Regions from separate parts of the Methylobacterium sp. E-016 genome, predicted to be linked through region 1. Evidence: riboswitches for the same ligand, from Rfam matches in the RefSeq annotation. Region 1 holds a riboswitch; the other holds the start of a gene.
What was found. A riboswitch is a leader RNA that binds a small molecule or an ion and turns the genes downstream of it on or off. The one in region 1 is predicted to bind thiamine pyrophosphate.
Positions count from the first base shown of each region.

Region 2: another riboswitch for thiamine pyrophosphate. It lies ahead of thiC (phosphomethylpyrimidine synthase ThiC); the one in region 1 lies ahead of thiO (glycine oxidase ThiO).

Region 1 covers NZ_JAKSYF010000132.1:24,314-40,066, forward strand. The annotation lists gene ettA (energy-dependent translational throttle protein EttA) at 1-204, opposite strand, end outside; tRNA gene MKK68_RS19070 (tRNA-Leu) at 419-504, opposite strand; gene MKK68_RS19075 (FAD-dependent monooxygenase) at 545-1,744, opposite strand; gene MKK68_RS19080 (zinc-finger domain-containing protein) at 1,749-2,003, opposite strand; gene map (type I methionyl aminopeptidase) at 2,174-2,992, shown strand; gene radC (RadC family protein) at 2,997-3,743, shown strand; gene MKK68_RS19095 (circularly permuted type 2 ATP-grasp protein) at 3,834-5,273, shown strand; gene MKK68_RS19100 (alpha-E domain-containing protein) at 5,357-6,301, shown strand; gene MKK68_RS19105 (transglutaminase domain-containing protein) at 6,456-7,283, shown strand; gene MKK68_RS19110 (peptidase) at 7,315-8,067, shown strand; gene MKK68_RS19115 (thiamine phosphate synthase) at 8,267-8,869, opposite strand; gene MKK68_RS19120 (thiazole synthase) at 8,892-9,692, opposite strand; gene thiS (sulfur carrier protein ThiS) at 9,696-9,908, opposite strand; gene thiO (glycine oxidase ThiO) at 9,905-11,131, opposite strand; TPP riboswitch at 11,207-11,335, opposite strand; gene MKK68_RS19135 (TIGR02281 family clan AA aspartic protease) at 11,544-12,047, shown strand; gene MKK68_RS19140 (adenylate/guanylate cyclase domain-containing protein) at 12,056-13,315, opposite strand; gene rpoD (RNA polymerase sigma factor RpoD) at 13,488-15,482, opposite strand; gene dnaG (DNA primase) at 15,679-15,753, opposite strand, start outside.
Region 2 covers NZ_JAKSYF010000151.1:1,541-17,293, reverse strand. The annotation lists gene MKK68_RS21990 (sulfotransferase) at 1-627, shown strand, start outside; gene MKK68_RS21985 (class I SAM-dependent methyltransferase) at 698-1,810, shown strand; gene MKK68_RS21980 (NAD-dependent epimerase/dehydratase family protein) at 1,816-2,868, shown strand; gene MKK68_RS21975 (hypothetical protein) at 2,984-4,132, opposite strand; gene MKK68_RS21970 (tetratricopeptide repeat protein) at 4,163-5,146, opposite strand; gene MKK68_RS21965 (flagellin) at 5,286-6,485, opposite strand; gene MKK68_RS21960 (flagellar biosynthesis repressor FlbT) at 6,696-7,073, shown strand; gene MKK68_RS21955 (transglycosylase domain-containing protein) at 7,167-9,365, opposite strand; gene MKK68_RS21950 (PilZ domain-containing protein) at 9,637-9,888, shown strand; gene MKK68_RS21945 (acyltransferase family protein) at 9,918-11,003, opposite strand; gene MKK68_RS21940 (HNH endonuclease) at 11,129-11,497, opposite strand; gene MKK68_RS21935 (alpha/beta hydrolase) at 11,565-12,398, opposite strand; TPP riboswitch at 12,517-12,625, shown strand; gene thiC (phosphomethylpyrimidine synthase ThiC) at 12,701-14,590, shown strand; gene MKK68_RS21925 (hypothetical protein) at 14,956-15,246, shown strand; gene flaF (flagellar biosynthesis regulator FlaF) at 15,411-15,753, opposite strand, start outside.

The DNA.
Region 1 (15,753 bases):
CTGGGCGACGAAGCCCTCACCGGTCCACTCGGTGTCGATGCCGGCCATGATCTTCAGCAGGGTCGACTTGCCCGAGCCGTTGATGCCCAGCACGCCGATCTTCGCGTCGGGGTAGAAGGACAAGTTGACGTTGTCCAACACCTTCTTCCCGCCGGTGTAGGTCTTGGTCAGGCCTTTCATGTGGTAGATGAATTCGCGGGCCATCGCAGGCATCCTATCAGGTTCGGCGGGGCCGGCGCGGGAGCGCGCCCGGCCCGATGACGGGTACAGGGCCGCACGGGCAGGCACGCGCCATGCCCGCGGCGAACCCTGCGCGGTACGGTTCTGCGGAGCGTGCGCGTCGCACCCTTCCCCGCAATCCCTGGAGATGATCCCGCTCGCGTATCAGGACGGCCGGTGCCGGGCAAGGATCGGGGCGTGGTGGCCGCTGTGGGACTCGAACCCACACGGGCGAAGCCCGAGGCATTTTAAGTGCCTTCCGTCTACCAATTTCGGCAAGCGGCCCCTCGATGTGCCGAAGCGGTAGCCGCCGGCGTCGGCGAGATCAAGCGTTCGGCGTCCAGCCGTAGAGCCAGGCGTAGCGCGCGCGCATGCCGTCGGGCCCGAGGCGGCGCATCACCGCGTCGCGCACGAAGGCGGTGAGGCCGCCGGCATGGTAGGTCCGGCCGTTGCCGCGGGCGGCGCGCTGCACCCGGCGGACGCGGCGCCGGCGCGCCTTGGTGTAGGCCGCGAGCGCGTCCGCGACCGGATGCTCGGCGAGGCACCGCGTCAGGATCGAGCAGTCCTCGATCGCCAGCGCCGCCCCCTGCGCCAGGAACGGCAGCACCGGGTGGGCGGCATCGCCCAGCAGCGCGACCCGGCCGCGTGCGATCGGCCGCGCCACCGGGCGGTCGGCGAGCGACCAGACCAGCCAGGAATCCGGCACGGTCAGCAGCTCGAGCAGCTCCGGCGCGCAGGTGCGGAAATGCGCGCGCAGCACCGCCGGATCCCCGAGCCGGCCCCAATCCTCGTCGCCCTGCCGCTCGGGCACGATCGCCACGACGTTGAGGTCGCGGCCAGCATGGATCGGGTAGTGGACCACATGCCGGCCGCGCCCGAGCCACAGCCCGGTCGCCTCGCCGGCCAGCGCCTCGGGCACGGCCTCGCGCGGCACGATCGCCCGCCACGCCGCCATCCCGGCAGGCGCGAGCGGGCGTGGGTCGAGGTGCCCGCGGATGCGCGAGCGCAGGCCGTCCGCCCCGATCACCAGGTCGGCCGAGAGGCTGTCGTTGCGGGTGCCGTTGCCGCTTTCGAGGGCTAGGGTGACGGCGTCCTCGGTCTCGGTGAGGCCCATGACGGCACGGCCCATCATCAGGCGGATGCCGGGGCGGGAGCGCACCGCGTCGAGGAGCAGGGTCTGAAGGTCGGCCCGGTGGATGACGTAGTACGGCGCGCCGAACTGCTCGCGGGCCTTGGCGCCCAGCGCCACCGCCCCGATCCGCCGGCCCGAATCGAGGGCGCGGACGGTCACGCCCGGCGGCTCGGAGCCGGCGCGCCGGAGCGCCGCCGCGAGCCCGAGATCGGCGAGCACGCGGCTCGCGTTCGGTGAGAGCTGGAGGCCGGCGCCGACCTCGCTGAAGCCGGTGCGGCGCTCGACCACCGTCACCGCATGGCCGGCGGCGTTCAGCGCCAGCGCCGCGGTCAGGCCGCCGATCCCGCCTCCGACGATGGCGACGGTCAGCGGCGGCTGAGGGTCTCGGGGCATGACCCTATTCGGCCGCCGCCTTCTGATCGTGCCAGACGCATGCCGCCGGGTCGGCATGGCCGGCCTTCAGGTCGGCGCGGTGGCGATACAGCGTCGAGCAGTACTGGCAGATGATCTCGTTGTCGGCGCCCATGTCGAGGAACACGTGCGGATGATCGAACGGCGGCAATGCGCCGATGCACATGAACTCCCGCGAGCCGACATGGATGACCGCGACGCCGAGCTCGTTGTGGAAGTGCGGTACCGCCCTGTCAGCCATCGCGCCGTCCTGTGCCTTGGGACCCCTCGCACCGGGTCGCCCGAGCCCCGCTTATGCCGCCGTGCGTTCGTCCGGCGCAAGCCTGGGGGCGAACGCCGGTCACTTGGCGCCTCGGCGGCCACGCCGTACATAAGCCTTCGAAGACCGACCCGGCGCGGACAAGCCCCTCGATGACCCAGCAAGACCAAGCGACGCGGCGCGTGCCCCAGGCACCGATCCACGGGCCGGAGGGGTTCGCGGGCATGCGCCGTGCCGGACGCCTCACGGCGGAAGGCCTCGACGTGCTGATGGAGGCGACGCAGCCGGGCGTGACCACCGAGGCGCTCGACAAGCTCGCCTACGAGTTCGCGATGGATCACGGCGCCTACCCGGCCTCGCTGCTCTACCGCGGCTATCCGAAGTCGATCTGCACCTCGATCAACCACGTGGTCTGCCACGGCATCCCCAACGACAAGCCGCTGCGCGAGGGCGACATCGTCAACCTCGACATGTGCCTGATCCTCGACGGATGGCACGGCGATTCGAGCCGGATGGCCTTCGTCGGCGAGGTGCCGCGCAAGGCGGCGCGCCTGTGCGAGATCACCTACGAGGCGCTGATGCGGGGCGTCGCCGCGGTGAAGCCCGGCGGATCGACCAACGACATCGGCCGCGCGATCCAGGACTACGCCGAGGGCGAGCGCTGCTCGGTGGTGCGCGACTTCTGCGGCCACGGCCTCGGTCGGAGCTACCACGATGCGCCGACGATCCTGCACTACGTCGAGGCGAGCTACGACGTGCCGCTGCGGCCGGGGCAGTTCTTCACCATCGAGCCGATGATCAACCTCGGCCGGCCGGCGGTGAAGGTGCTCTCCGACGGCTGGACCGCGGTGACGCGCGACCGCTCGCTGTCGGCGCAGTTCGAGCACACGGTGGCCGTCACCGAGACCGGCGTCGAGATCTTCACGGTCTCGCCGAAGGGGCTGCACCAGCCCGGCAACCCAGGCGCTTGAGGTCGTGACGGGCCCGGGCGACGCGGCTGAGGGCGGATTGTTCGCCGAGCGGCCGGCCGTCGCGCCGAAGCCCGAGGAGCCGCCGCACTATCTCGGCCACCGCGATCGCCTGCGCGAGCGCTTCGCCAAGCAGGGGGCCGACGCCCTGCCCGACTACGAGATGCTCGAGCTTGCCCTGTTCCGCGCGATCCCGCGGCGGGACGTGAAGCCGCTGGCCAAGGCGCTGATCCGCCGCTTCGGCAGCTTCGCCGAGGTGCTGAGCGCCGATCCGGCCCGGCTCGCCGAGATCGAGGGCGTCAGCGCCGGCGTGGTCGCCGACCTTAAGTTGATGGAGGCGGCGGGCCGCCGGCTGGCGCGCGGCGCGATCGCCCAGCGCGCGCTGCTCTCCTCCTGGGCCGAGCTCATCGAGTACCTGCGCGCCACCATGGCCTTCGCCACCCGCGAGGAGTTCCGGGTGCTGTTCCTCGACAAGCGCAACCACCTCATCGCCGACGAGATCCAGGGGCGCGGGACCGTCGACCACACGCCGGTCTACCCGCGCGAGGTGGCGCGGCGGTCGCTGGAGCTCTCGGCGACGGCGATCATCCTGGCGCACAACCACCCGTCCGGCGATCCGGCGCCCTCGGTCGCCGACGTGACGATGACGCGCGAAGTGATCGCCGTGCTCAGCCCGCTGAAGATCGTGGTGCACGACCACGTCATCCTCGGCCGGTCAGGCCATGCCAGCCTGAAAGGCCTGCGCCTCATCTGACGCGTGTTTGGAACGAGCCCCGAACGAGGCCGTAATCCCTTTGCGTGGCGCGCCTCTTGCCTCTAGCGTGACGGATCTGGGAGAGACTGAATGGCGGCCGTGGCCTTCGACGAGATGACCGCCTTCGCAGGCGCCGCGACGAGTCCCGACGACGTCCGCGAGGCCTACGGTCAGCTGAAGAACTGGCTCGACACGACGCCGGCCGACCACTTCAACACCCGCCGGAGCCAGGCCGAGCTGCTGTTCCGGCGCATCGGCATCACCTTTGCGGTCTACGGCGACAACGAATCGACCGAGCGGCTGATCCCGTTCGACATCATCCCGCGGGTGATCACCAAGCCGGAATGGGGCTTCCTAGAGCGCGGGCTGAAGCAGCGCGTCACCGCAATCAACATGTTCCTGAAGGACATCTACGGCGCGCAGGAATGCATCAAGGCCGGCATCATCCCGGCCGACCTCGTCTACAAGAACGCGCATTACCGCATGGAGATGCGGTCGTTCCGGGTGCCGCACGACCTCTACGTGCACATCGCGGGGATCGACATCGTCCGCACCGGCGAGAACGACTTCTTCGTGCTCGAGGACAACGCCCGCATCCCGTCCGGCGTGTCGTACATGCTCGAGAATCGCGAGGTGATGCTGCGGCTGTTCCCTGACCTGTTCTCCCGCCACCGCGTCGCGCCGGTCGAGAACTATCCGGACGCGCTGCTGGCGACGCTCCGCAGCCTCGCGCCGGCGACGGCGACCCGCGACCCGACCGTCGTGCTGCTGACGCCCGGGCGCTACAACTCGGCGTTCTACGAGCACTCGTTCCTGGCCGACAAGCTCGGCGTCGAGCTGGTCGAGGCGGGCGACCTCTTCACCAAGGACGACGTGGTCTACATGCGGACCACCGAAGGCCCGCGCCGGGTCGACGTGATCTACCGCCGCCTCGACGACGACTTCCTCGATCCGCTGGTGTTCCGGCCGGATTCGATGCTCGGCGTGCCGGGCATCATGAACGCCTACGAGCGCGGCAGCGTGACGCTCGCCAACGCGGTCGGCACCGGCATCGCCGACGACAAGGCGGTCTACAGCTACATGCCGGAGATCGTGAAGTTCTTCACCGGCGAGGAGCCGATCCTGCACAACGTGCCGACCTATCGCTGCCGCGAGAAGGAGGCCTTCTCCTACGTGATGGACAACCTGTCCGAGCTGGTGGTCAAGGAGGTCAACGGCTCGGGCGGCTACGGCATGCTCGTCGGGCCGCACGCGACCAAGCGCGAGATCGAGGAATTCGCCAAGCGCCTGCGCCACGCCCCGGACGGCTTCATCGCCCAGCCGACGCTGTCGCTCTCCACCTGCCCGACCTTCGTCGCCTCGGGGGTGGCCCCGCGCCACGTCGACCTGCGCCCCTTCGTGCTGTGCGGCGCCGACGAGATCCGCATCGTGCCGGGCGGCCTCACCCGCGTGGCGCTGAAGGAAGGATCTTTGGTGGTGAATTCCAGCCAAGGGGGCGGTACGAAGGACACCTGGGTTCTCGACGCGTGATGGCGTGACGCCTGCTTTCACCGAGAACCGCCCAGCGGTGGACGCCCCAGGGCCGAAGCCGAAGAGACCCCAGCGAAACAGCCATGCTCTCCAGGACTGCCGACAACCTCTACTGGCTCTCGCGCTACGTCGAACGGGCGGAGTTCGTCGCCCGCATCCTCGATGCGGCGCATCGCCTGGCCTCGCTGCCGACGAGCTACGGCGGGGGCGAGACCAACGAGTGGGCCTCGGCCCTCGCCTCGGCCGGCGATCCGGAGGTGTTCAAGCCGCACTACGACGGCGTGAACGCCGCGACGGTGTGCGACTTCCTCGCCTTCAGCCCGCACAACCCGTCCTCGATCCGCTCCTGCATCGAGAGCGCCCGCGAGAACGCGCGCAGCGTGCGCACTGCGCTCACCACCGAGATGTGGGACACGATCAACGGCGCCTGGCTCGAGCTGCGGTCCTACGAGAAGAAGGACCTCGACCGCGACGCGTTCACGCGCTTCCTCGATTGGGTGAAGGGCATCTCGCTGACCTTCGACGGCTCGGCCTACCGGACGATGCTGCGCAACGACACCTACTGGTTCACGCGTCTCGGCACCGCGATCGAGCGGGCCGACAACACCGCCCGCATCCTCGACGTGAAGTACAAGATCCTGCTGCCGGACACCGAGAAGATCGGCGGCAGCCTCGACTACTTCCAGTGGACGACGATCCTGCGCGAAGTCTCGGCCTTCAACGCCTATCACTGGGTGTATCGCGAGAGCGTCAAGCCGTTGCTGGTCGCCGACCTCCTGATCCTCAACCGGCAGATGCCGCGCTCCTTCGCCAACTGCTACGGCGTCCTCGTCGAGCATCTCGACCTGATCGCCGACGCCTACGGACGCCGCGGCGCCAGCCAGCGCTTGGCGAGCAACCTGCTCGCACGGCTGGAAAGCGAGGAGATCGACCGGGTCTTCGCGTCCGGCCTGCATGAGTTCGTGATCGCTTTCATCGGCGAGAACAACAAGGTCGGCGCCGCCATCGCCGAGCAGTATCTCGGCTGAGGCTCGAGCCGCAGCGGAATACGCGCAGTTCCGCTTCCGCGGTTGCGCGCTCCGTCGGAACAGCGTGTAAAACGTGTGACTTCGGGCGCCGCGGCGTCCATCGCGGGCGCCGTGTCGCCGAGACCGGCGGAGCCAGGACGGGCAGAATCGACGCATGCGCATTCGCGTGGTCCACGAGACCATCTACAGCTACGAGCAACCGGCACGCGGCCTGATCCAGGTCCTGCGGATGACGCCGCGCGACCATGACGGCCAGTACGTCCGGCGCTGGCGGATCGAGCCTTCGGTCGACGGACGACTCACCGAGCGCGAGGACGGCTACGGCAACGTCGTCCACTGGTTCACGCCGGACCAGGCCTCCGACGCGCTGGTGATTCGCGTCACCGGCGAGGTCGACACCCACGAGACCCACGGCATCGTCCGCGGCGCCGTCGAGCGCCTGCCCGAGACGTTCTACCTGCGCGACACCGACCTCGTGCTGCCGAGCCCGGAGATCCAGGCGCTGTCCGACGCGGTCGCCGGCGCCGGAGACCCGGCAGCCCTCCCCTTCCTGCATCGGCTGATGGCCGCGGTGCACGCGCACATGGCCTACACGCCAGGCCCCGCGAGCGCCGCCGTGCCCTCGCCGAAGGCCTTCGAGGCCGGAGCCGGCGTATGCCAGGACTTCGCCCACGTCTTCATCGCCGCCGCCCGCCACCGGGCGATTCCGGCGCGCTACGTCTCCGGCTACCACCGCCCGGAGGGGAGCGACGCCGAGCAGGAGACGCCGCACGGCTGGGCCGAGGCGCTGGTGCCGGATCTCGGCTGGGTCGGCTTCGATCCGACCACCGGCGACGCCACCACGGAAGCCTATATCCGCGTCGCATCCGGGCTCGACTACCTCGGGGCTGCCCCGATTCGCGGCAGTCGCACCGGCGGCGGCACCGAAACGCTGGACGTGAAGCTCCGGGTGGAGCAAGCCCAGGCGGCACCGCAATCCTGACGCTCCGCGCCTCTTCGAAAAGCCTGATCCCATGACTTACTGCGTCGGCGTTCTCGTCGAGGAAGGCCTGGTGATGATCGCCGACACCCGCACCAATGCGGGGCTCGACGACATCTCGACCTATCGCAAGCTCCATCACTTCAACGTGCCGGGCGAGCGGGTGATGATGCTTGCCTCGGCCGGCAACCTGTCGGTGACCCAATCGGTCCTGAGCCTGCTCTCCGAGGGCGTGCCCGGCGACAACGGCGAGGCCAAGCTGAAGCTCGTCGAGACGACGACGATGTTCGAGGCGGCCCAGCTCGTCGGCCGCGCGATCCGCCACGTGCGCGCGATCGAGAAGGCGGGCTTCGAGGCGGCGAGCCTGCGCTTCTCGGTCTCGCTGCTGTTCGGCGGCCAGATCGGCAGCGAGCCGATGCGGCTGTTCCTGATCTACTCGGCCGGCAACTTCATCGAGTGCAGCACCGATGCACCGTTCCTGCAGATCGGCGAGCACAAGTACGGCAAGCCGATCCTCGACCGGGCGGTGAAGTTCGAGACCGAGCTCTACGACGCCCTCAAGGTCGGACTCGTCTCGATGGATTCGACCATGCGCTCGAATCTCGGCGTCGGCCTGCCGATCGACATCGCGCTGGCGCGCCGCAACGCCCTCGACCTCGAGGTGAATCATCGGATTGAGGCCGGCGAGGGCTACTTCCACGACCTGCGCGAGCGCTGGTCGGCGGCGCTCCGCGCCGCGCATCGGGCGATCCCGCGCCCGCCCTACGGGCCTGCCGCAGCGAAGTAGTTTCTCACGCCGGACATCCTCCAACCGTGAGCCTCACCCTGAGGTGCCGCAGCGAAGCGGAGGCCTCGAAGGAGCCCTGCAGCGCGCGCGCGATTTCTGGAGCCCTTCTTCGAGGTCGCCGACGCGGCACCGCAGGATGAGGTCGAGGGTGGGGACGGGGCTGAATCGGCGAGCGTCGAATTCTGATCCTGCTTAAGGCTCACGGTGGCCCGTCCGAGGCCGCTTCCCAGCCGCGCAACAGTGCCCGAGCTTCGGCGGAAGGGTCGTCGACCCGCATCAGGCCGCCCATCACGGCCACGCCCGCCGCGCCCGCTCGGCGACACGCGGCGGCAGTGGCGACGCCGATGCCACCCAGCGCAACGACCGGGATTCCGATCCGCGCGGCCGTTGCGATGGCGCCGAGGCCGAGGGCGGGACCGTAGCCGGGCTTGCTCGCCGTGGCGAAGACCGGGCTCAGGGTCACGTAATCCGCGTCTTCCGCCGCCTCGACGTCGCGCAGGCCGTGCGCCGAGACGCCGACGAGCGCCGAGGTGCCGAGGCGGCGCCTGGCATCGGCGATGGCGGTACGATCCGTCCCGCCGCCGAGATGGACGCTCGCGCCGAGGGCCGCGGCAAGCTCGAGATCGCCGCCGACCGAGAGCACGCCGCCGGCCTCGCGGACGCGTTCCGCGATGCGCTCCGCCAGCACCCCGCGCTCGGGCGGTGGCAGATCCCTGTCGCGAAACCAGACCCACCGGCACCCGCCGTCGAGCACGGCGGCGATGGTCTCGCCCAGGGGGCGGGGCCCGTGCCGGTCGGTCACCGCAAGGAGCGGCGACGGCAGGCTACGAGCCGACAAGGCCGAGCTGCGGGCTCGACGGCTCGGCCCGGCCGCGGCGCGGGATTCGGCCGGCGCGGTAGGCATCGCGGCCCGCCTGCACGGCGTTGCGCATCGCGCGCGCCATGCGGACGGGATCGTCGGCCTTCGCCACCGCGGTGTTGATCAGGCAGGCGTCGGCGCCCAGCTCCATCGCGATCACCGCGTCGGAGGCCGTGCCGATGCCGGCATCCACGATCACCGGTACGCTCATGCGGCGGCAGATCAACTCGAGGTTGGCCGGATTGGCGATGCCCATGCCGGAGCCGATCAGCGAGCCCATCGGCATCACCGCGGCGCAGCCGATGTCGGCGAGCCGCTGGCAGACGATCGGGTCGTCGTTGCAGTAGGGCAGCACGACGAAGCCGTCGTCGACGAGGTGGCGGCAGGCCTCGATCAGCTCGGCGACGTCCGGGTACAGGGTCTCGCGGTCGCCGATCACCTCGACCTTGATCCAGTTGGTGTCGAGCGCCTCGCGGGCCAGCTCGGCGGTCATGATCGCGTCGCGGGCGGTCTCGCAGCCGGCGGTGTTCGGCAGGAAGCGGCGTCCTTTCAGGATCTTCACGGTGTCCGAGCCGTGGCCCTGCAGCGAGACCCGGCGGATCGAGGCGGTGGCGACCTCGGCCCCGGAGGCCGCGACCGCATCGCGCATGATCACCTGCGTCGGGTAGCCCGCGGTGCCGATGAACAGCCGCGAGCCCAGCGTGACGCCGGCGATCACGAAGGGGTCGTCGGCCTCCGGTCGGAGGGGTGTGAGCGTGTCGACCATCCTCTAGCCTCCCTGCATGGCGCGTACGATCTCGATGCGGTCGCCCTCGGAGATCGGTGTGGTGTCCCAGTCGCGGCGGCGGACGACGCGGCCGTTGAGCGCGATGGCGACGCCCTGCGGATCGGTGCTGCCGGTCTCCTCCGCCGCCTGCGCGAACAGGGCGGCGACGTCGGCGGCCTCGATCTCGCGAGCCTGTCCGTTCACCGTCAGCTTCATGCCGACGCCCTCAGCTCGGCGCCCGGCGCGAACCGCGCCAGCGAGAAGTCCTGCGCGACCGCCGGCATCGCGCCCGTCGTGACGAGGGCGGCGATCGCGTCGGCGGTCACCGGGGCGAGCAGGTAGCCGTTGCGATGGTGGCCGGTGGCGACCACCAGGCCGGGGGCGATCTCACCGAGGATCGGCGCGTCGTCGTCCGAGGTCGGGCGGAACCCGCTCCAGACGGCCTCGACCTCCATCTCCTCGATGCCGGGCAGCACCCGGCGCGCGCCTTCGAGCAGGGCATAGAGCCCGCCGGCGGTGACGCCGGGGCGGAAGCCGCAATCCTCGACCGTCGCGCCGACGACGATGTGGCCGTCGCTCTTCGGCGCCATGTGGACCTGCTCGGTCCAGACCATGTGGGAGAGCGTGCCGGTGCGGGCCGTGGTCTTCAGCGCCAGCGACTGTCCCTTCAGCGGGCGCACGGGCAGGGCGAGGCTTTGCGGCAGCAGGCCGCCCTCGCCGCTCCAGGCGCCGGCGGCGAGCACCACGGTCTCGGCCACGACCACGCCGTCGGCGGTGCGCAGGCCCGCGACGCGGCCGCCCGTGCGTTCGAGGGCGACGACCGGGCTGTTCTCGACGAGCGCCACGCCGGCGGCACGGCACGCCTCGACGAGCGCCGCCATCACCCGGCTCGGGTCGACCTGATGATCGAGCGGGCAGAGCACGCCCGCGGTGACCGAGGGGCGGAGGGCCGGCTCGCGGCGACGCACGTCGGCACCCGCGATCCACTCGGCGGCGACGCCCGAGCGGCGCTGCAGGTCGAAGCGGAAGCGCAGGCGCTCGACCTCGTCGCGCCCGATGGCCAGCACCAGCGTCCCGTCCTCGCGGTAGTCGATGTCGAGGCCGGACGCCGCTTCGAGCTCGGCGCGAAACCCCGGCCAGCGCCGGAGCGAATCAAGCGCCAGCGGCAGCAGCGGGTCGGAGCCGGGCTCGTGCTCGGCCGCCGGCGCCAGCATGCCCGTGGCGGCGAGGCTCGCGCCGGAGCCGATGGTCTCCCGCTCGACCACGACGACGGACCGCCCGGCCTGCGCCAGCCGCCAGGCGATCGACAGCCCGATCAGGCCGCCGCCGACGATCGCGACGTCGGCACGCGCCGGCAGCGGGACGGTTGGCCGGGCGCCGCCGCTCGTCCGGCGCGTCCCGATCGGTGATGCTGCGTGACGACCCGAATGACGACCCAAGTGATCCTCCGCGTGCTGTCGCAGAGACCGGGCCTGACGCTTCGTCTAAGAAGCTGGGGCACCCCGTCGTCGAAGACGGCGCCCACGGTCCAATCCCTACGCCGGTGTGAACCGGATCAGGTTCGAAGGATTTCCGCGCCGCGGGCCCTCACGGGCCTGCCAGCGGTTTCTCAGCCCCTTGCCGGGGATCTCCCTGGAACACCGCAGATGTGGTCCCGCCGGCCGCCTCGGTCAACCCCGCGGGCCGATCCCCTCCTGCGGATGCGCGATTCGTCGTCGCGCCGAGACGGACCGGAAACCCTGTCGGCAGATGGCCGCGCGGTTCCGTCCGGCGGCGGGCACGCCGCCACGCATCGTTCACCGGCGTCGTGCTCGTCTATGCCTCCTCGATCGGCGGGGGCGAAGGTAGGCGATGCGGACGATCCGGATGCTCTGCCTCGCGGCCGGCCTCGTCGCGGGGGTGCTCGGAGGCATCGGCAACCGCCTGACCAGCCGCAAGGCCGCGGCCCCACCGGTGCCGACGGTGCAACTGGTTGCGTCCGCGCCGACGGCGATCGCGCTCGGTGCCGACCGCAACGGCCACTTCCTCGCCGACGCGCTGGTCGACGGGCGATCGCTGCGCATGATGGTCGACACCGGGGCCACGACGTGCAGCTTCGCGGAAGAGGATGCCGCCCGCCTCGGCATCGTCGTCGGGCCGCGGGACTTCACGCGCCCGGTGATGACCGCCAACGGGACGATCCGCGTCGCGCCGGTGCGGATCGGCACGATCCGGATCGGGCCCGTCACCGTGCGCGACGTCGAGGCCGTGATCGTCCCGAGCGGACGCCTCGGCACGAACCTCCTCGGCATGTCGTTCCTGAAGCGCGTGCGCGACTTCAGCATCGCCGGCGGGACGATGACGCTGCGGGGCTGAGGCCCGCCTCAGCCCCGGCCGCGGTGCGGCTTCGGGCGCGGGCGATAGACCATCATCGGCTCGGCGAACCCGTCGAGCACGTGCTCGCCGAGCGGCACCGGATCGCCCCACAGGAAGTCGACGAAGGGCTTCGACATCAGCAACGGCTCGCCGAGCGTCTTGTTGAGCCGGGCGATGCGGCTCGCCATGTTCACGTCGCGGCCGATGACCGTGAAGTCGAGGCGCGTGCCCGAGCCGACGTTGCCGTAGGCCGCCTCGCCGTGATGGAGCGCGATGCCGGCCATCATCGGCACTGCGAATTGGTGGAGGGTGTTGGCCTCCTCCAGTGCCGCGAGCGCACTTTGTGCCGCCGTCAGCGCCCCCTTGGCGGCGCCGCCGAGGTCGTCACCCGGCTCGCGGAAGATGGCGAGCAGGCCGTCGCCGAGATACTTCAGCACCTCGCCGCCCTCCCGCTCGATCGGCGGCACGAGGCAGTCGAAGAAGATGTTGAGCAGGTCGACCGCCTCTTCCGGCGTCATGTTCGCCGAGATGCGAGTGTAGTCGCGCATGTCGGCGAACAGGATCGCCGAGCGGATGCGCTTCACCTGCCCGCGGCGGATGTCGCCCGACAGGATGGCGCGGTGCGGCTCGTCGCCGACGTAGATGCGCAGCACCGTGTCGAGCTGCTTGGTGACGATCCGCATCTCCATCACCGCGGCCAGGGCCGGCATGATGAAGCGCAGGATCGCCACGTCCTCGTCGCGGAATCCGTCCGGGTCGCGGGTGGCGAAGGTGATGCCGTTGTGCGTGCCGTTGGTGAAGAACAGCGGCACCACGATGTAGTGGCGGTAGCCGGCGGCCCTCAGGTCGGGGATCACCGAGTAGGCGTCGTCCGGCGTCTCGGCGAGGTCGAGGATCAGCCATTCGCCGTCCTCGTGCACCTTGCGGAACGGGCTCGCCGCGTAGGCACGCTCGGAGGCTTCGCCGTGCGGGAACAGGCGCACCGTCGTGCCGGACTCGCGCGTCCAGATGCGGCCGATGCCGGAATATTCCGAGTGCAGCGTATCGATCGCCGTCGAGGTCCGGTCCACCGGAACGCCGACCGCGTTGAGGCGCTCGGCGAAGCCCGCGATCAGGTCGTCGGGCTCGGGCAGGCGGGCGCCCTCGCTCAGCAGCCAGTCGCGGATCGCGACGCAATCCTGCAGCGCGCCGAACGGCACGTCGTCCGCCTCCGAGCCGTCGGCTGCGGCGGTCGGCGGCACGGGTGGATGCTGGCGACGCTCAAGCATACGGCCAAGGTGGGTTCACGAACCGCCAAAGCAAGGTTCCGGCTGACGATGGCGAGATCGATCCGGATCGAAGACCATCATCCCTTCGCCGCCTGGAACGCGAGATCGCGCCGCGAGTACGGCGCGATCCGACGATCGCATTCGGCGGATTCGAGAATGGCGTATCCGACGCTCAGTTGTCCAGGAAGCTCCGCAGCTTCCGGCTCCGGCTCGGATGCTTCAGCTTGCGCAGGGCCTTCGCCTCGATCTGACGGATGCGCTCGCGGGTCACCGAGAACTGCTGGCCGACCTCCTCGAGGGTGTGGTCGGTGTTCATGCCGATGCCGAAGCGCATGCGGAGCACCCGCTCCTCGCGCGGGGTCAACGAGGCGAGGACGCGCGTCGTGGTCTCGCGGAGGTTGCTCTGGATCGCCGCGTCGATCGGCAGGACGACGTTCTTGTCCTCGATGAAGTCGCCGAGGTGGCTGTCCTCCTCGTCGCCGATGGGCGTCTCGAGGGAGATCGGCTCCTTGGCGATCTTCAGGACTTTTCGGACTTTCTCGAGCGGCATAGCCAGCTTCTCGGCCAGCTCCTCCGGGGTCGGCTCGCGGCCGATCTCGTGCAGCATCTGGCGGGACGTCCGGACGATCTTGTTGATCGTCTCGATCATGTGCACCGGGATGCGGATGGTGCGCGCCTGGTCGGCGATCGAGCGGGTGATCGCCTGGCGGATCCACCAGGTCGCGTAGGTCGAGAACTTGTAGCCGCGGCGGTACTCGAACTTGTCGACCGCCTTCATCAGGCCGATGTTGCCCTCCTGGATCAGGTCCAGGAACTGCAGGCCGCGGTTGGTGTACTTCTTGGCGATCGAGATCACGAGGCGGAGGTTGGCCTCGATCATCTCCTTCTTGGCCTGGCGGGCTTCGCGCTCGCCCTTCTGGACCATGTTGACGATCTTGCGGTACTCGCCGATCTCCAGGCCCGTCTCGGAGGCGAGCGTCAGGATCTGTTCGCGCAGGTCCGAGACCTGCTTCGAGCCCTTCTCGACGAGGTTCTTCCAGCCCTTGCCGCCGAGCGTCCCGACGCGGGTCATCCAGTTCGGGTCGAGCTCCCAGCCCTGGTAGTAGCGCAGGAACTCGTCGCGGGCGACGCCGTGGCTCTCGGCGTAGCGCATCAGCCGGCCCTCATGCGAGATGAGGCGCTTGTTGATGTCGTACAGCTGCTCGACCAGGGCCTCGATGCGGTTGTTGTTCAGCGACAGCGACTTCACGTCGGCGACGACGGTGTCCTTGAACTCGGCCTGCTTCTTCTCCTGGGCCGGCGTGGTCTTCTCGCTGTTCGCCTTGCGCTCGGTCTCCTCGTTCTGGAGCTTGCGCAGCTTGCGGTAGTTGTTGGCGATCGCGTCGAACGTCTCGAGCACGCGCGGCTTGATCTCGGCTTCCATCGCCGCGAGCGAGACGTTGTTCTCCATGTCGTCGTCGTCGTCGCCGCCCTCGGGCGTCGGCGCTTCCGGCTCGGCATCCTCGCCTTCGGCGGCCGCCTCCGCGATCTGCGGGTTCTTGCCGTCGGGGCCGGCATAGGTCGCTTCGAGATCGATGATGTCGCGCAGCAGCACCTTGCCGTCGACGAGCTCGTCGCGCCAGATGATGATCGCCTGGAAGGTCAGCGGGCTCTCGCACAGGCCGGCGATCATCGCCTCGCGCCCGGCCTCGATCCGCTTGGCGATGGCGATCTCGCCCTCGCGCGACAGCAGCTCGACCGAGCCCATCTCGCGCAGGTACATCCGCACCGGATCGTCGGTGCGGTCGGTCGGCTCCTTGGTCGCGGTGACGACGGCGACGGCGCGCGTCGGGGCGACCTCGGCCACCTCCGTGCCCTCGGCGCTCTCCTCGTCGTCCGACGCCTCGCCATTGGCCGACTTGTCGGCGGCGGCCTCGTCGGTCTCCTCGGCCTCGACGACGTTGATGCCCATCTCGGAGAGCTGGGACAGGACGTCCTCGAGCTGGTCGGGGTCGGACTGCCCCTCGGGGAGGACCTCGTTGACCTCCTCGTAGGTGATGTAGCCGCGCTTCTTGGCGAGCTTCACCATCCGCTTGACCGAAGCATCCGTCAGGTCGAGGAGCGGCCCATCGGTCTGCTCTGCCGGAGCGGTGTCCGTCTCGTCCCGTTCCGTTGCCTTCGTCGCCATGATCAGCCTATTGTTTCGGCGCGCCACGATGCGGGGGCCTTTCGGCCACGCCGCGCCGTCGGCGCCGCAATGCGTGTGAGACCCGGGCGAACCGCTTCGACCGCGTCGTATTCTCGAGTTCGGTATGCAAGCGAGACGCTTGACCGATTGTTAACCATGCCGCGAAGGCGTGTCGTATTCCGCCATCGCACAGGCCCTACGACACAGTCGAGTCGTTCGTGTCCTGCAGGTCCGCCTCGGTCTCCGCTCCCGCGATCACCGCCAAGCGCTC
Region 2 (15,753 bases), on a different contig from region 1:
ATACACTACGCGTCGGACGCCGTCTGGGCCGATTCATCCAACAAGTTGTCGTGGTTGATACGACCCCTCGGCGAGATGTTCCCGACCGCGAAATTCCTGGCCATCGTCCGCGATGGGCGAAAGGTCACGAGCTCGTTCTACTACAAGCTTCGGGAAGAAATGTACGACGACGATAGCGTCGAGATTCTCAGGACCTGGTTGAGAGACCAAGTGAGCCTTCCGGAACCGCCGCCCGAGAAGCGCTACTGGTGGAATATTCCACGTTCCGATCAGTTTTTAGGAAGCGCTTTTCCGAATTTCGACCGTCTTCGACGCGTTGCTTGGCATTGGGCCGAGAATTGTCGCGAGATCACCGAACGTTTTGCGGAATTGCCGGATGATCGCGTCAAACTCGTTCGACTGGAGGAGCTCACACGTGATGAAGAGCTTCTTAAACGGACGATCGATTTCATCGGCATCGACTACGATCCCGTCTATTACGACTATCTTCAGACTCCGCGAAATGTATTCGTTCCCATCGATTTCCAGCTGACCCGTGATCAGGAGGCCGCCTTTCAAGAGATCGCCGGGCCGATGATGACGCGCATGGGATACGTCGGAGAGAAAGCCTATCATGTCTCCTACTAGTCTCTCCTGCGACGCATGCGCGGCGCCTCTGACATCGGCCCTCTATAGCCCTCTTCATTCACGCCGCGGCGTGGCGGTATTCGTCTGTTCGCAATGCGGCCTCACGCAAAGCGGTTTCCAGCCCTACGCCCGCGACCGCCGCCAGACTTTGAGCGCGGATGCAGATTGGGGCAACGTGCGCCATGGCAAAGGGCTTCGTTTGCAAGCCGTCCGCGGTTTGGTGGAGGGCCTGGACTTGTCTCGAGTCTCCGACATCCTCGATGTCGGATCGAACCGTGGCGATTTCGTCCGTTGGGTTCAGCAACGACATCCACATGCGGCGATCTGGGCGGTCGAGCCCGACGAACGGATTATCGATTATCGGCATTCACCGGGCGTCAATTACCGGAAGGGCAAGCTGGAGGACTCCGACCTCCCGCAAGAAAAATTCGGGTTCGTCTACAATTGCCAAACATTGGAGCATTCGAATTCTGCGGTAGCAATGCTGCAGACGATCTGGCGCGCCATGCGCCCAGGCGCTCTCATGCTGTTGGACGTGCCGAACATCAGTTCGATCGGGCACTCGGATATCGTCGAGGAATTTTTCATCGACAAGCACGTGTTTCATTTCGATCCGTCGAGCCTCCGACGGCTTGTCGAGGCTGCCGGCTTCGAGATCGTGTCTCCGAGGGGTGGCGAAGATCCATTCAACATCACGCTTTTCGCCCGCAAGATCGAGATGATGCCCGAACCCTCCGGCTACGGACAGGGGACACCTCCGCTCGACAATGCGGCGCTGATCCGAGCATACGCGGATACGCTGCACCGGAATCGCGAACGCCTCGCGAGGCTCGTCGAGACGAAGCTGCGCCCCTTGGCGAAACGGCAAAGAGTCGCATACTGGGGTGCAGGTCGGATCTTCGATGCTCTCGTCAAGTATGGTGGCCTCACCTCGTCGGATCTTCATCTTCTGGTCGACAAGTATCTGGCCGGATTGATGCCAGAAACGCATGGGATCCCGATCCAACGACCGGAGACGCTTCGATTGCATGAACCGCAGGTCGTGATCGTGCTGGCGCGTTCAGGGGAGAGCGCCATCGCCTCGCGCGCCTATGCGATGGGCATACGCCACGTGTTGAAGTTCAGTGAGCTTCTGGAGCAAGTGACCGACATCGCGGTCACGCCAGCGGCCATAGATCTCTAATCGGGATGCTCGATCGCATCGGACCCATGCACCACCTGCCCAGAGCGGACATCGACGAAGTCTTGCGGAGGAATTCCGTCGATTGGTCTCGCCTCGTCGATGCGCGCATATTCATCACCGGGGGGACCGGGTTCTTCGGTCGTTGGCTGATCGCGGTTCTCTCGGCGGCCGATGCCGCCTTCGCGCTGAATTTGAAGATCACCCTTCTCACCCGAAACGTCGCATCGGCGCAGCGCCGTATCCCAGGGCATGAGAAAGTGTCTTGGCTTGAGGGCGATGTACGCAGCTTTCCTCTTCCGCCAGGGCAATTCGACTATCTCATCCACGCGGCGACCGATTCCAGCCAGGCGGGACAACGCGATCCAGACGGCCTGACTGCGCAGGTCGTGAATGGAACGCGGAGGGTGATCGACTTTGCACGGCAGGCCGGCGTTCATCGGTGTCTCTATGTGAGTTCCGGTGCCGTCTACGGTCGTCAGCCTTCGCAGCTCGAAGCGATGGCGGAGACGTGCCCCTGCCGCCCGTCGACCGGCGCCTCCGCAGTCTACGGGCAGGCCAAGCTCGCCGCCGAGGACCTGATGCTGGCGGCCGGGCGGCATCACGATCTCAATGCGGTCGTCGCACGCCCGTTCGCCTGCGTCGGCCCTGGCTTGCCGCTGGACACGCATTTCGCCATCGGCAACTTCATCCGGGACGCCCTGCGCGGCGGCGATGTCGTCGTCGCGAGCGATGGCCGGCCGTTACGATCCTACCTGTATGCGGCAGATCTCGCGGACTGGCTGCTCACCTTGCTGGTGCGTGGCGATGCCGGACAGGTCTACAACGTCGGCTCGGATCGGGCGATCAGTATCGCCGACCTCGCAGGCCTCGTGTCGTCCCTGGTCTCGCCAACGGGCCGGATCGTCATCGAAAGCCCGGTGGTGGGCGGCTCGAGCGCGCATCGGTACATACCGTCGATCGAGAAGGCCCGACTCGGCCTGGGCCTCGATGCCTGGACGTCCCTCGAGAGCGCGATCTGCAAGACCGTCGATGATGCGCGTCTGCGGGGCGCATTCTGAACGCCTCACGCATCGTGGACATCCAGAAGGAACTTTCGGAAGAAGGGTTCTGGCACAAGGCGGTGAGGCGCCGATCGCATGTCGCGTTCGCCGTTTCGATCGCGTGCGGTGGGACCTAGCCCGAGGGACGCTCCTGAGGCGCGGCCCAGCGCCGCCACATCTGGCGGAACGCACCTTCGACATCGGCGGCCAAGGTCGCATGGCTCATGTGCGGACTGCGGGCCAAGCGGCCGCGCAGGTCTCGGCGCACCGCTCGGAGCCGGTCCGGGTCCAGTGCCAGCGTGGCTGCGATGTCGATGTACGCCGCGGTGCTGCGACCTGAGAGTTCCGGCAGGCCGAGGATGGCCAGGGCAGAGCATCCCATCCGGGACACGACGTGCTCGCCTTCGAGGGCGATGAACGGCACGCCCATCCATAGCGCGTCGAAGCTCGTCGTTCCTCCATTGTAGGGAAACGGATCGAGGGCGATGTCGATCCGATTGTAGAGGACGTAGCGATTGCTGGGCGAGCGATGGATCAGGATCACGCGGTCGAGCGGGAGACCGAGGCGCTGCAGCCTCGCCCTCACCTGCGCACCGACATCCGGATCATCGACGTCGGCAATCTCCAGCAGCAGCCTCGATCCCGGAACCCGCAGGAGAATGTCGCGCCAGGCCACGAGCGCCGGGTCGCTCACCTTGGTGTAGCGGTTCACGCATCCGAAGGTGATGTAGCCGGCGTCTTCAGAAGGCGGACGACCTGAAAGCGGCAGGTCGGCCGCGGGAGCCTGATAGCAGGCCACCACGTGAGGCAGGCGCCAGAGCGTCTCGACGCTGACATCATCGCCGGTCCCGTCCGGCTCGATGAAGATATCCGTGAACCGATAATCGATCGCCGCCATGCCGGTCGTTCCGGGATAGCCGATCCAGCCGACCTGGATCGGGGCGGGCTTGCGGGCGAAGACGAGGATGCGGTTCTCGGCCGTGTGGCCGGACAGGTCGACGAGGATGTCGATCGCCTCCGCCTCGATCAGGTCGGCCGCCTCGTCGTCGGTGAGGCCGCACAGGCAGTGCCAGTGGGCGAAGCTCGCCTTGAGGCGCTCCGTCGCCGCATCCTCGTTCACCGTGTTGGAGAAGGCGAAGGTCTCGATCCGCGTCGTATCGAACCGGTGCAGCGCAGGCTCGAAGAAGTAGTTGACCGCGTGCTCGCGGAAATCGCCCGAGACGAAACCGACCCGCAGGCGGCGCTCGGGATCGCGATCGTTCGCGAAGGGGCGGCGGCGCAGCAGCGGATCCGCGAACCGATGGCCGAAGGCCTAGGCGTCGGCGAAGCGTTCCTCGGCGGTATAGTCGGCGGAGTACAGCTTGGTGAACAGGCGGTTGCTGTGGACGAAGGATAGGCTCGGGTCGATCCGCAGCGCCTCGTCGTAGGCGGCGATAGCCTCGTCGAGCAGGCCCATGTCCATCAGGGCGCTTCCGCGGTTGCTGTGGGCTTGCGCGAAGTCGGGGCAAAGCCGAAGCGCCTCGTCGAAGCGGTCGATCGCGTCGCGGAGGCGGCCCTGCTTGCGCAGGGCGACCCCGAAGTTGCTGAAGGTGTTCGGGTTGTTCGGATCGATCTCGATCGATCGGTCGAAGCAGGCATTCGCCTCGCCGTAGCGTCCCTGGCGCGCGAGGATCGTGCCGAGGTTGCCCTTGATCACCGGCGCGTCGTCGTCGAGGGAGACGGCGATCTGCAGGAGGTCAACGGCGAGGGTCAGGCGGTTCGTCTGCGCGGCGATGCTGCCGGCCATGTGGAGCGCTTCGACGTGGCCCTCGTCGAGCATCACGATCATGTCGATCAGCGGCTCGGCGTCCTTGAACAGCCGGTCCTCGTAATGCTGGTGCGCTTCGGTGAACAGGTTGGCGATCAGCGCCGTCAGCGTCGCCTGGGTCTCGGCATCGGCGAAGCGCTTCTCGCGGAAGCGCTCGAGCACGGAGCGGGCGTCGCCGACCCGGCGGGCGCCGAGCAGGGCGGTGGCGAGCGAGAGCCAGTAATGCGGCTGGTCCGGTCCGGCTTTCAGGGCCGCCGCGAAATGCGGCACCGCCAGCGCGACGCGATCGGTCTGGCTCGCGATGATGCCGAGCTTGTAGTTGGCTTCGGCGTTCTGCGGGTCGGCATCCAGCACCCGGCGATACTGCCGCTCGGCCGCCGTGAGCCGTCCGGCGCGCTGCTGGAGCGAGGCATCCTTCAGCAGCCTCGCGGTCGTGGATCGTCGCTGGGACGCGACCGGCAGGTCGCGATGATTCGTGCGTCGGGCCATGATGCCTCCCCCGCGCGACTGTCGCGTTGCGATGGTTAACGAACCGTTCCGGCTTCGCCCCCGATCGCCGCCGGGCCTCATGCATGAAAAAAGGCCGGGGCGATGCCCCGGCCTCGCTCCGAACGCGCGTGGGCGCAGCCTACCGCAGGAGCTGGAGGATGCCCTGCTGCGCTGTGTTGGCCAGCGAGAGGGCCGAGATGCCGAGCGACTGGCGGGTCGACAGGGCCTGGGAGTTCGCGGCCTCCTCGTTGAGGTCGGCATCGGTGAGCTTGGAGGCGCCGGTGTCGAGCACGTTCTGGAGGTTCTTGGTGAAGTCCTGACGGTTCTGCACCACCGACAGGTTCGAGCCGAAGGTCGAGGCCTGCGAGCGCAGGGTCGAGGACGCGTTCGTCAGGCTGGTGAGCGTGGTCTTCACGTCGTCGTCGATCAGGAAGTTGCCCTGACCGTTCGAGGACGCGCCGGAGTTGCCGGTGATCTGCGTCAAGAGCAGGCCGCCCGAGGTGGCGTCGACGCCCTGGACGTCGAGGTTCGAGGTGTCCTTCTCGTTGAAGGCGATGTGCAGCTTGTTCGTGGCCGCGCTGCTCGACAGCAAGTTGGTGCCGTTGAAGCTGGCATCCTTGGCGAGCTGGTCGATCTGCGTCAGCAGGCTGTTGTATTGCTTGGCGAGCGCAGCCCGCTCCTTGACGCCGGTCACCGTGAGATCCGAGCTCTGCCCGACGGTGGAGACGGCGCCGTATTGCGGGCCCGAGTTGGCGACGCCGCTGGTGAAGCCGAGGTTGGTCTGGTCGGCCGCCGCCGAGAACTCGATGTCGGCGCTGCCGTTGAGGACGATCTTCGTGCCCGTGGAGTCCTTGCTGAAGGCGTTGCCCGCCCCCTTGGTGTTGACGGCGGTGTTCAGCGCGGTGATCGCCGCATCGATGGTGCCGCTGGCGGGGATCGTCGCGGTGGCGGCCGTGCCGTTCACCTCGAGGTTGATCGTCGTGGACGAAGCCGAGACCGAGTACTGGTTCTTCGCCGTTCCGCGGGTGGTGATCTGCGTCGCGAGCGCCTGGTTGGCGGTCGACTTGGCCGAGTCCACGAGCTTCTGGATCGAGGTCAGGCCCTGGTTGGCCGCCTGGATCGTCTGCACACCGTTGGAGATGCTGTCGAGCAGGGTGCCGAGGTCCGAGGAGCGGTTCGACAGGCTCTGCGCGGTGAAGAAGTTGACCGGGTTGTCGAGGGCCGAGGAGACCTTCTTGCCGGTGGAGAGGCGGTTCTGGGTGGTCGAGGACAAGGACGCCGTATCCTGCAGCGAAAGCAGGTTCTGGCGGGTAGCAGCGGTGAGAGAGACGCCGGACATGAGGTGAGATCCATATTTGATCAGAAGACCGGCTTTCTGCCGGCCTCACGAAGAAACATGTCGCCACCTACCGACGCGTTAAATCGACCGGTCGAATCCGGCATATCGCGGGTGTGCAGGGCGTATTGCGCCCAATTACGCGATGAGATTTCAAACAACATTAACAGATCGTGTCGATGGTCGTGGCGTCTCTAGAATGGAGTTGCCGGCATGGCCCTACGCATCGAGCTGAAGCCCGCGGAGCGACTGATCATCAACGGAGCGCTGATCCGCAACGGCGATCGGCGGTCGGTCTTCCTCGTCGAGACCCAGTGCAAGTTCCTGCGCGAGAGCGAGATCATCCGCGAGGCGGACGCCGACACGCCGTGCAAGAAGCTCTGCGTGACCCTGCAGGTGATCTATCTCGCCGACGATCCGGCGGAGGCGGAGAACCTGTTCGTGATGCAGTCGACCGAGATCCTGAAGACGATCCCGGGCGCGGCCCCGTATCTCGTGGCGATCCACGACGCGGTCGCGGCCAAGCAGTACCACCTGGCGATCAAGACCGGGCGGAAGCTCATCGCCTACGAGGAGGAGCTGGCCGCCTGAGGGCGTCCGCCCGAGCGAGGCGTCGCGCAGCGCGACGCCTCGGGGGCCAGGTCCGCCGCGCGACGCGGGCGCCGGCCGGGCCGTCCGCTCACGTCACTCGCCGATGCCGAACAGCTTCTCGATGAAGTTGCGGTCGTCCGAGTCGCGGGCCGCCGGACGGCGGGCCGCATTCGGGCGGGGCGCCGGCGCCGGGGGCTCGCCGAAGATCTGGCCGAGGATGTTGCCCGGGCTCGGCGCGCTCGCCACCGAGGCAGTCGTTTCGGGCGCCTTGCGCCAGCGGTTGAGGCCGGGCAACGGCACCGGCGTCTGGCCCTTCAGCGCGACGCTCATGTAGGACTTCCAGATCTCGACCGGCAGGTTGCCGCCGGACGCCTTCTTGGTCGGCTCGCCGTCGTCGTTGCCGAGCCAGATCCCGGTGACGAGGCTGCCGGAATAGCCGATGAACCAGGCATCGCGGAAATCCTGGCTGGTGCCGGTCTTGCCGGCGAGGTCCCAGCCCGGGATGTCGCCCTTCTTGGCGGTGCCGATCACGAAGGTCTCGTGCATCATCGCGTTCATCATGCCGACGGCGTTCGGATCGATGACCCGGCCGAGGCCGCCCTCCCCGCGCTTGTACAGCACCTTGCCGTCGGCAGCCTTCACGCCGGCGACGACGTAGGGGATCACGCCGGTGCCGCCGTTGGCGAAGGCGCTGTAGGCGCCGACCATCTCCAGCGGCGTCACCTCGGAGGTGCCGAGCGCGATCGAGCCGTTGGCCTGCAGCGCCGAGGTGATGCCGAGGCGCTGCGCGGTCTGCACCACCGCCTTGGCGCCGACCTCCTGGCCGAGGCGCACCGCGACGGTGTTGAGCGACAGGGCGAGCGCGGTCCGCAGCGTGACCGGGCCCTCGTACTGGTGCGAGTAGTTCTCCGGCTGCCAGTTGCCGATCTTGATCGGCGCGTCCTCCTTCACCGTGTCCGGCGTCGCGCCGCGCTCGACCGCGGCGAGGTAGACGAACGGCTTGAACGAGGAGCCGGGCTGGCGCTTGGCGGTGGTGGCCCGGTTGAACTGGCTCTGCGCGTAGTCGCGCCCGCCGATCAGCGCGCGGATCGCGCCGTCCGGCCGCATCGAGACCAGCGCGCCCTGGCCGACGTTGTAGCGGCCGCCCTTGGCGTTCAGCTCGTCGACGAGCGCCTTCTCGGCGGTCGCCTGAAGGTTGGTGTCGACCGTAGTCTGCACGACGATGTCGCCCTCGATCGTGCCGACGAAGTCGTCGAGCACGTCCATCACGAGGTCGGCGACGTAGTTCGCCGAGCCGCCGCCGCGGGTGCTCGCCGGCCGGGCCGGCTGGGCGAGCGCCACCTTCGCGTCCTGGGCGGTGATGAAGCCGAGCTCCTGCATGGCCGCGACCACCTGGGCGGCGCGCGCCTGGGCCGCCGGCAGGTTGCGGTTCGGCGCCAGCCGCGAGGGCGCCTGGACGAGGCCGCCGAGCATCGCGGCTTCCGCGACGCTGACGGTCTTGGCCGGCTTGCCGAAGTAGCGCTGCGCCGCCGCCTCGACGCCGTAGGCGCCGGCGCCGAAGTAGACCCGGTTCAGGTAGAGCTCGAGCAGCTCGTCCTTGCTGTACTTGTGCTCGAGCCACAGGGCGAGGATCGCCTCCTGGATCTTGCGCGAGGCCGACCGCTCGGGCGTCAGGAACAGGTTCTTGGCGAGCTGCTGCGTCAGGGTCGAGCCGCCCTGGGCGACGCCGCGGCGCGTCAGGTTCTGGCCGATGGCGCGCAGGATGCCGACCGGGTCGACGCCGAAATGGCTGTAAAAGCGCCGGTCCTCGATCGCCACGAAGGCGCGCGGCAGGTAGCTCGGCAGCTCCTTGATGCCGACGACGCGACCGCCGGTCTCGCCGCGGTTGGCGAGCAGCGAGCCGTCGGAAGCGAGAATCGCGATGTTCGGCGGGCGCTTGGGCACCGCGAGCTGGTCGATCGGCGGAAGCTGGGAGGCATGGTAGGCGATCAGGCCGGCGATCCCGACCACCGCCCACAGGCCGAGCACCCAGCCGGCGTAGACCACACGCCCGAGCAGCGAGCGCCGCCGGACCTTCTTCGACGAAGCGCCACGCCGCGCGCCGCCCTTGGCGGCCGGCTTCGCCCGGCGGCTGCCCGCGTCCTCGCTGTCTCGGCTTCTGCTGGCCACGCCGCCTCCCGGGCGATCGGCCCGCGACAGGCGAAGGTCCGCGCCGCCCCGACCCGCGCCGCGCCCCTCGGGCACGTCGAAGTTCGGTTCGCCCCGGCCGTCCCGTCCGCGTCCGTTCGCCATGCGTCCCGTCTGTCCTGAGGCCCGTCCGAGATGCCCTGCGAAGGCGGTGCGGCGGCGATCGTCGGAGGCCCGGTTCCGCACGGTAAATGCGGCGGGTTTAAGGGATGTTAACCGCCGATTTTCAGAACCCGTTGACGATCAGGGACTTGGCGTTCGCGCTCCGCGATGCGGCCCAGCGTCGCCGAGTTCATGGGGTTTTTGGCGCCGGACGCGGCTTTTGCTAAGCGATTGCGCGCAAGATGCGCTCCGCCTTCGACCTTGGGGTGATGCCATGAGCGACAATCGACGCAGCACCCCGCGCAAGGACGCCTTCCAGGTCGCGAGCCTGATCGCGGACGAATGCGGGGAGCCCTGCGAATGCCTGGTCTGGGACGTCTCCGAGACCGGCGCGCAGATCGAGGTCGCGGCCAAGATCGTCGCCCCCGATCGGTTCACGCTGCGGGTGACCGCTTACGAGCCGCCGCGGCGCTGTCGCGTCGTCCGGCGCGAGGGCCGGCGGCTGGGAGTACGGTTCGAAGGCTGAGACGGACCGCGAAACCGGCGCGCGCCGGCTCAGGCCGGCTGCAGCGCCGGAGCGGGGTCCTGCCGGGCCCTCGCGATGCGGAACGCCTTCGGGCGGGCGAACAGGAAGCGGAGGGCGGTGCCGCGCACCGCGCGCTCGAGCGCCAGCGGCACGATCACGGCGACGACCATCACCGTCAGGCTGGCGAGGCCGACATCGTCGATCAGCCCGACCTTGACCAGCAGCGTCCGCGTGACCGCCATCGGCAGGAAGAACGCGAGGTAGATCACGATCGAGCGTTGCCCGCAGGCGCGCAACGCCGCGGTGACCGGCCCCCCGGCCGACGTCAGCAGGGCGGCGCCGGCGACGATGGCGAGCGCGCCGGCGCCGCCGAGGATCAGGCTGACCAGCGGCAGGCTGGCGAGCGTCGGGTACCCCGGCAGCTGCGAGGGCGTGAAGGCGAGCCACGCCTCGATCCCCGCCCAGAGCATCAGCCCGGCACAGGCCGCCCCCGGGTGGCGCGCGACCCGGTCGGCCAAGGCGAAGATGCGCCCGGCGAACAGGTATCCGGCCACGAAGTAGACGTAGCGGGCGCAGAATTCCTCCGCGAGATAGGAAGGGGTCGCGATCGGCACGACCTGCAGCAGGGCGGCGCCGGCCAGGAGCACCGCCGCCGGCACGCGGCGCAGCAGCTTGGTCACCACCGAGAACACCGCGAGCAGGTAGATGAACCACAGCGTCGCGTACGGCTCGATCAGCGTGTGGACGAGATGGGCCGCGAAGGCGCCGGGCCCGGCCTCGCCGACGATCGCCGGATACTTCGCGAGCGACTGGACGACGACCCAGAGCCCGTAGAAGTAGGCGAAGTGGACGACACGCCGGTCGGCGAACAAGCGCCAGTCGCGGTCGATCACCCGGCCGACGAACAGGCCCGACAGCAGGAAGAAGTCCGGGATCCGGAACGGCTTCGCGAAGCTCACCACCGTGTGGAGGAAACCCTCGCCGTCCATCGCCTCGCCGGTGCCGAGGGTGGAATGCATCATCACCACGAGGAGGATGCAGATGCCCTTGGCGACGTCGACCCAGGCGAGACGCATCGCATCCCCCGGCCCCGCCGTGCCCGCCGCCCCCGCCATCACCGCCTCCGCCCGGTCGCCCCGTCGGCGCAACCCTTGGGCGGGATGCGTAAAGGCCGCCTGAGCCCCGCAGCGCCATCGCGCGGCATGGCGAACGCGGGGTGAATCCGCTCCGGGGCCCGGCGTCAGCTCTTGCGCTTGGCCGAGCGACGGTCCCGCGTCATCCGCGTGGCAGCGTGGAAGTCGTCGGGCTTTGTCCGCACCCAGGCGATGAAGCGCGCGATCTCCGGCTCGGCGCGGAGCGCGCTGACGTCGGCGAGGCGCCGGGCGAGCTCGGCTTCGCTGTGCCGGGCATGGATCGCCGAGTGGCAGACCTGGTGCAGCCGCACGGTGGTGCCGTGGGTGCCGCCCTTCAGCTTCGGCACGAGGTGATGCAGGCTCGAGCGGGCGCGGGGCGGGATCGGGCGCTCGCAGAGCGGGCAGATCACCGGCTCGGGGCTGCGCGCCTGCGTCTCGGGATCGTCCTCGCGCCAGCGCCGCTCGCGTCGCCCCACCGCCTCGCCTCCGTTCGCATCGGGTCCGACCGGCGATATGGGATTGCGGGAAAACCGCGGCGCGGCGTCAAGGCGTCGCTGCGGCGAGCGCCGGGCAGCCCGGCCGGACGCGGTCGCCGAACAGGGTTTCGGCCAGGCGATCGCGGGTTCCGAGCACCGAGACGTGGTCGCCGGCGACCGCCTCGAAGCGGGCGCTCGCGCCCGCCGCGATGGCGAGGCGGCGCCCGAGCTTCACCGGCACGACGCCGTCCGCCGTGCCGTGGACGATCAGCACCGGCCCGCCGGCCCGCGCGATGCGCGCATCGGAGCGCCAGGTATCGCGCAGGAGGAATGTCGGCGCGTAGGGGAAGGCGAGGCGCACGATGCCGGGCAGCGAATCGAACGGCGCCTCGAGGTAGAGCCCGAGATGCGGCACCCGCTCCGCCACGGCGACCGCGACCGCGGCGCCGAGGGAATGACCGTGCAGCATGATGGGCGCGCCGGGCGCCCGCCGCGCGGCCTCGGCGACGGCCGCGAGCCCGTCGGCGATCAGCCCCTCCTCCGTCGGCGTGCCGGTCGATCCGGGAAAGCCGCGATAGGCGATCGCCAGCACGCCCCATCCGGCGCCGGACCAGGGCGCGGCGGCGAAGCGCACGGCCGCGGTCTCGGGGCGCGAGCCGTTGCCGTGGAAGCTGACCACGACGCCGCAGCCGGGGCGCGGCGCCCGCCACAGGGCATGCAGGCGCTCGTCGTCGGCGGTGACGAGCGAGATCGCTTCGGTGCCCGGCGGCACCGGCAGGCGTGCGCGCGGGCCGGCGATGAAGGCGCCCGGGTAGATGAGGTTGCGCTGGAAGACGGCCAGCGCGGCGATGGGGCCGCCGAAGACGATGGCGGCCGCCGCCAGGACGAGCAGGATGCGCATGGGTCTCCGCCGGGTCTCGCGGGCGGACCCTAACCGTTCCGCGGCGACGCCGGCAGCCGTCCGTCCCGGCATGGTCTGCCGCACGCATTGACAAAGTCCGGCGGCACGCGGAGATTCGAACCATTCCGAGGGGGGCCCCGCAACCGGGGGCTGAGAGTGGACGCGACGTCCTGACCCTTGAACCTGATCCGGCTCGTACCGGCGGAGGGACGGGAACCTGCGGCGCCGATCCCGGCGTCTGCCGCTTCATCGCATCTCCATCGACGCGTGCCGGGTCGCCCCAAAGCCGGGAGACCCACTCGATGAACGCGCCCGTCCTGTCCAAAGACGTCAAGGGAAGTCCCGAGACCGTGACCACGGGTCCGGTGACCGGCTCGCGCAAGGTCTACGCGAGCGTGGCCGGCCGGGAGGACATCCGGGTGCCGTTCCGCGAGATCGTGCTGACCGACCCGAACGAGCCGGCGGTGCGGGTCTATGACCCGTCCGGCCCCTACACCGAGACCGACGCCCGCATCGACCTCGCCAAGGGCCTGCCGACCCTGCGCGACCCGTGGATCGCCAAGCGCGACTACGCCGCCGTGCAGCCGCGCATCGTGAAGCCCGAGGACAACGGCTTCGTGCCGGCCGACAAGCTGGTGGCCCCCTGCCCCGCCGAGCGGACGATCCGCAAGGCCGGCCCGGGCCAGATGGTGACGCAGTACGAGTTCGCCCGCGCCGGGATCGTCACCGAGGAGATGATCTACGTCGCCCACCGCGAGAACCTGTGCCGCGAGCAGATGCTCGACCGGGCGCACGCGGCGCTCGCCGATGGCGAGAGCTTCGGCGCCTCGGTGCCGCCGTTCATCACGCCCGAGTTCGTGCGCGACGAGGTCGCCCGCGGCCGGGCGATCATCCCGGCCAACATCAACCACACCGAGCTGGAGCCGATGGCGATCGGCCGGAACTTCCTGGTGAAGATCAACGCCAACATCGGCAACTCGGCCGTCACCTCGTCGGCGGCGGAAGAGGTGGAGAAGCTGGTCTGGTCGATCCGCTGGGGCGCCGACACGGTGATGGACCTGTCGACCGGCCGCAACATCCACAACATCCGCTCGTGGATCATCCGCAACTCGCCGGTTCCGATCGGCACGGTGCCGATCTACCAGGCGCTCGAGAAGGTCGGCGGCGATCCGCTCAAGCTCGACTGGGAGGTGTTCAAGGACACGCTCATCGAGCAGGCCGAGCAGGGCATCGACTACTTCACGATCCATGCCGGCGTCCGCCTCGCCCACGTGCCGCTCACCGCGCGGCGCGTCACCGGCATCGTGTCGCGCGGCGGCTCGATCATGGCACGCTGGTGCCTGGCCGGGCACCGCGAATCGTTCCTCTACGAGCGCTTCGAGGAGATCTGCGACATCTGCCGCGCCTACGACGTCTCGTTCTCGCTCGGCGACGGCCTCCGCCCCGGCTCGATCGCCGACGCGAACGACGCAGCGCAGTTCGCCGAGCTCGAGACGCTGGGCGAGCTGACCAAGATCGCCTGGAACAAGGGCTGCCAGACGATGATCGAGGGGCCGGGCCACGTGCCGATGCACAAGGTCAAGGTCAACATGGAGAAGCAGCTCGCCGAGTGCGGCGAGGCGCCGTTCTACACTCTCGGCCCGCTGACCACCGACATCGCGCCGGGCTACGACCACATCACCTCCGGCATCGGCGCGGCGATGATCGGCTGGTTCGGCTGCGCGATGCTCTGCTACGTCACGCCCAAGGAGCATCTCGGGCTGCCCAACCGCGACGACGTGAAGACCGGCGTCATCACCTACAAGATCGCCGCCCACGCCGCGGATCTGGCCAAGGGCCACCCGGCGGCGCAGCTGCGCGACGACGCCCTGTCGAAGGCCCGCTTCGACTTCCGGTGGGAGGACCAGTTCAACCTCGGCCTCGACCCGGACACGGCGCGCGCCTACCACGACGAGACCCTGCCCAAGGACGCCCACAAGGTCGCGCATTTCTGCTCGATGTGCGGGCCGAAGTTCTGCTCGATGAAGATCACGCAGGACCTGCGCGCCGAGGTGCTGGCGATGGAGGCCGCCGGCGAGGTGCTCAACACAGCGCCGATCCTCACCAGCGCCGAGCGCGAGGCCGGGATGGCGGAGAAGTCGCGCGAGTTCCTGGCCGAGGGCGGCAAGCTCTACGTCGACGCCGCCGAGTGACGGCGCCACACTGGGACGCATGACCGAGCGCTCCGCCCCCGCCCGCCGACAGGCGCGCGGGGGCGGATCGCTTCCAAGGCCTCGCATCCGCTCGACCGGGCCCCGGGAACGCGGCGCATGCCGGGGCGAACCGTTAAAATTCGATCCGCGTCGTTGCCTGATTCTTCAGGATGATCCCGCTCAGTCGGGTACCGGGGCGAAGTCTTAAGATACGATTCACGCGCCGCACGGCTTCTGGTCTCATGCCGCAACGGGACCCGTAGAGGTGCGCGATGAGTACCTTCGAAGTGACACCCCCGACGCCGACGCGCCTGAGCGCACCGCCCGTCGTCCAGCCTGCCAGACTCATCGAGGCGGCGGCTCCGGTGGCGCTCGATCCGGCCGTTCGCGTCGACATCGGCAGAAGCGATCGCAGCGGCGCTGCGGTCTCCGATGACGGACGGTCGCGCGGCGACGCCGCGTCGGATCGGACCAACGACGAGCGGCGCATCACCATCGACCGGGATACGAAGAGCGTCGTGTATCAGGTGCTCGACCCCGGCACCGGTGCGGTGCTGGTCCAGCTTCCGGACGTGTCGGTGCTGCGGTCGCGCGCCTACGCCGAGGCTCAGGCGGAGCGCAGGACGGCCGATAAGCCCGTCGATCGCGAAGCGTGAGCGGTGCCTCCGCCGGTCGTGACGCCGAGCGGAACGAAAGGGCCGGGGCTGTGCGCCTCGGCCCTTTTTTGCGTTGCTATGCCTGTCGAGACCGGGTCGCCGAAGCCGAGGCGACGGGACGCGCCGCGTCCCGTGCCCGGTCGCGTCCGCCGGTCCGGCGCGGCCTACGAGGAGCGCAGGCCGGCGGCGATCTGCTGGTTGATGTTGATCAGCGCCGAGAGCTTGTCGGCGCCCGGCTCGATCAGCGTGTCGATGATCCGCCGGAACACGAAGACCGAGAGCTGGCCGATGTTGTTCTTGATCGCGATCGGAAGCGGGCTCTCGGGCGCCGTCGCGGCGCCCGCCAGGAGCGTCCAGACCTTCTGATTGAAGTTCAGCGCCTTGTTCAGGTTGGCGGACTGGTTGGTCCAGTCGTCCTTGACCATCTGAAGCTGCTGGGCCGCCTTGATCAGCACGGCGGCTTCCGCCTCGCGCGGGCTGAGGACGCTGTTCGCGGTTCTCGTGTAG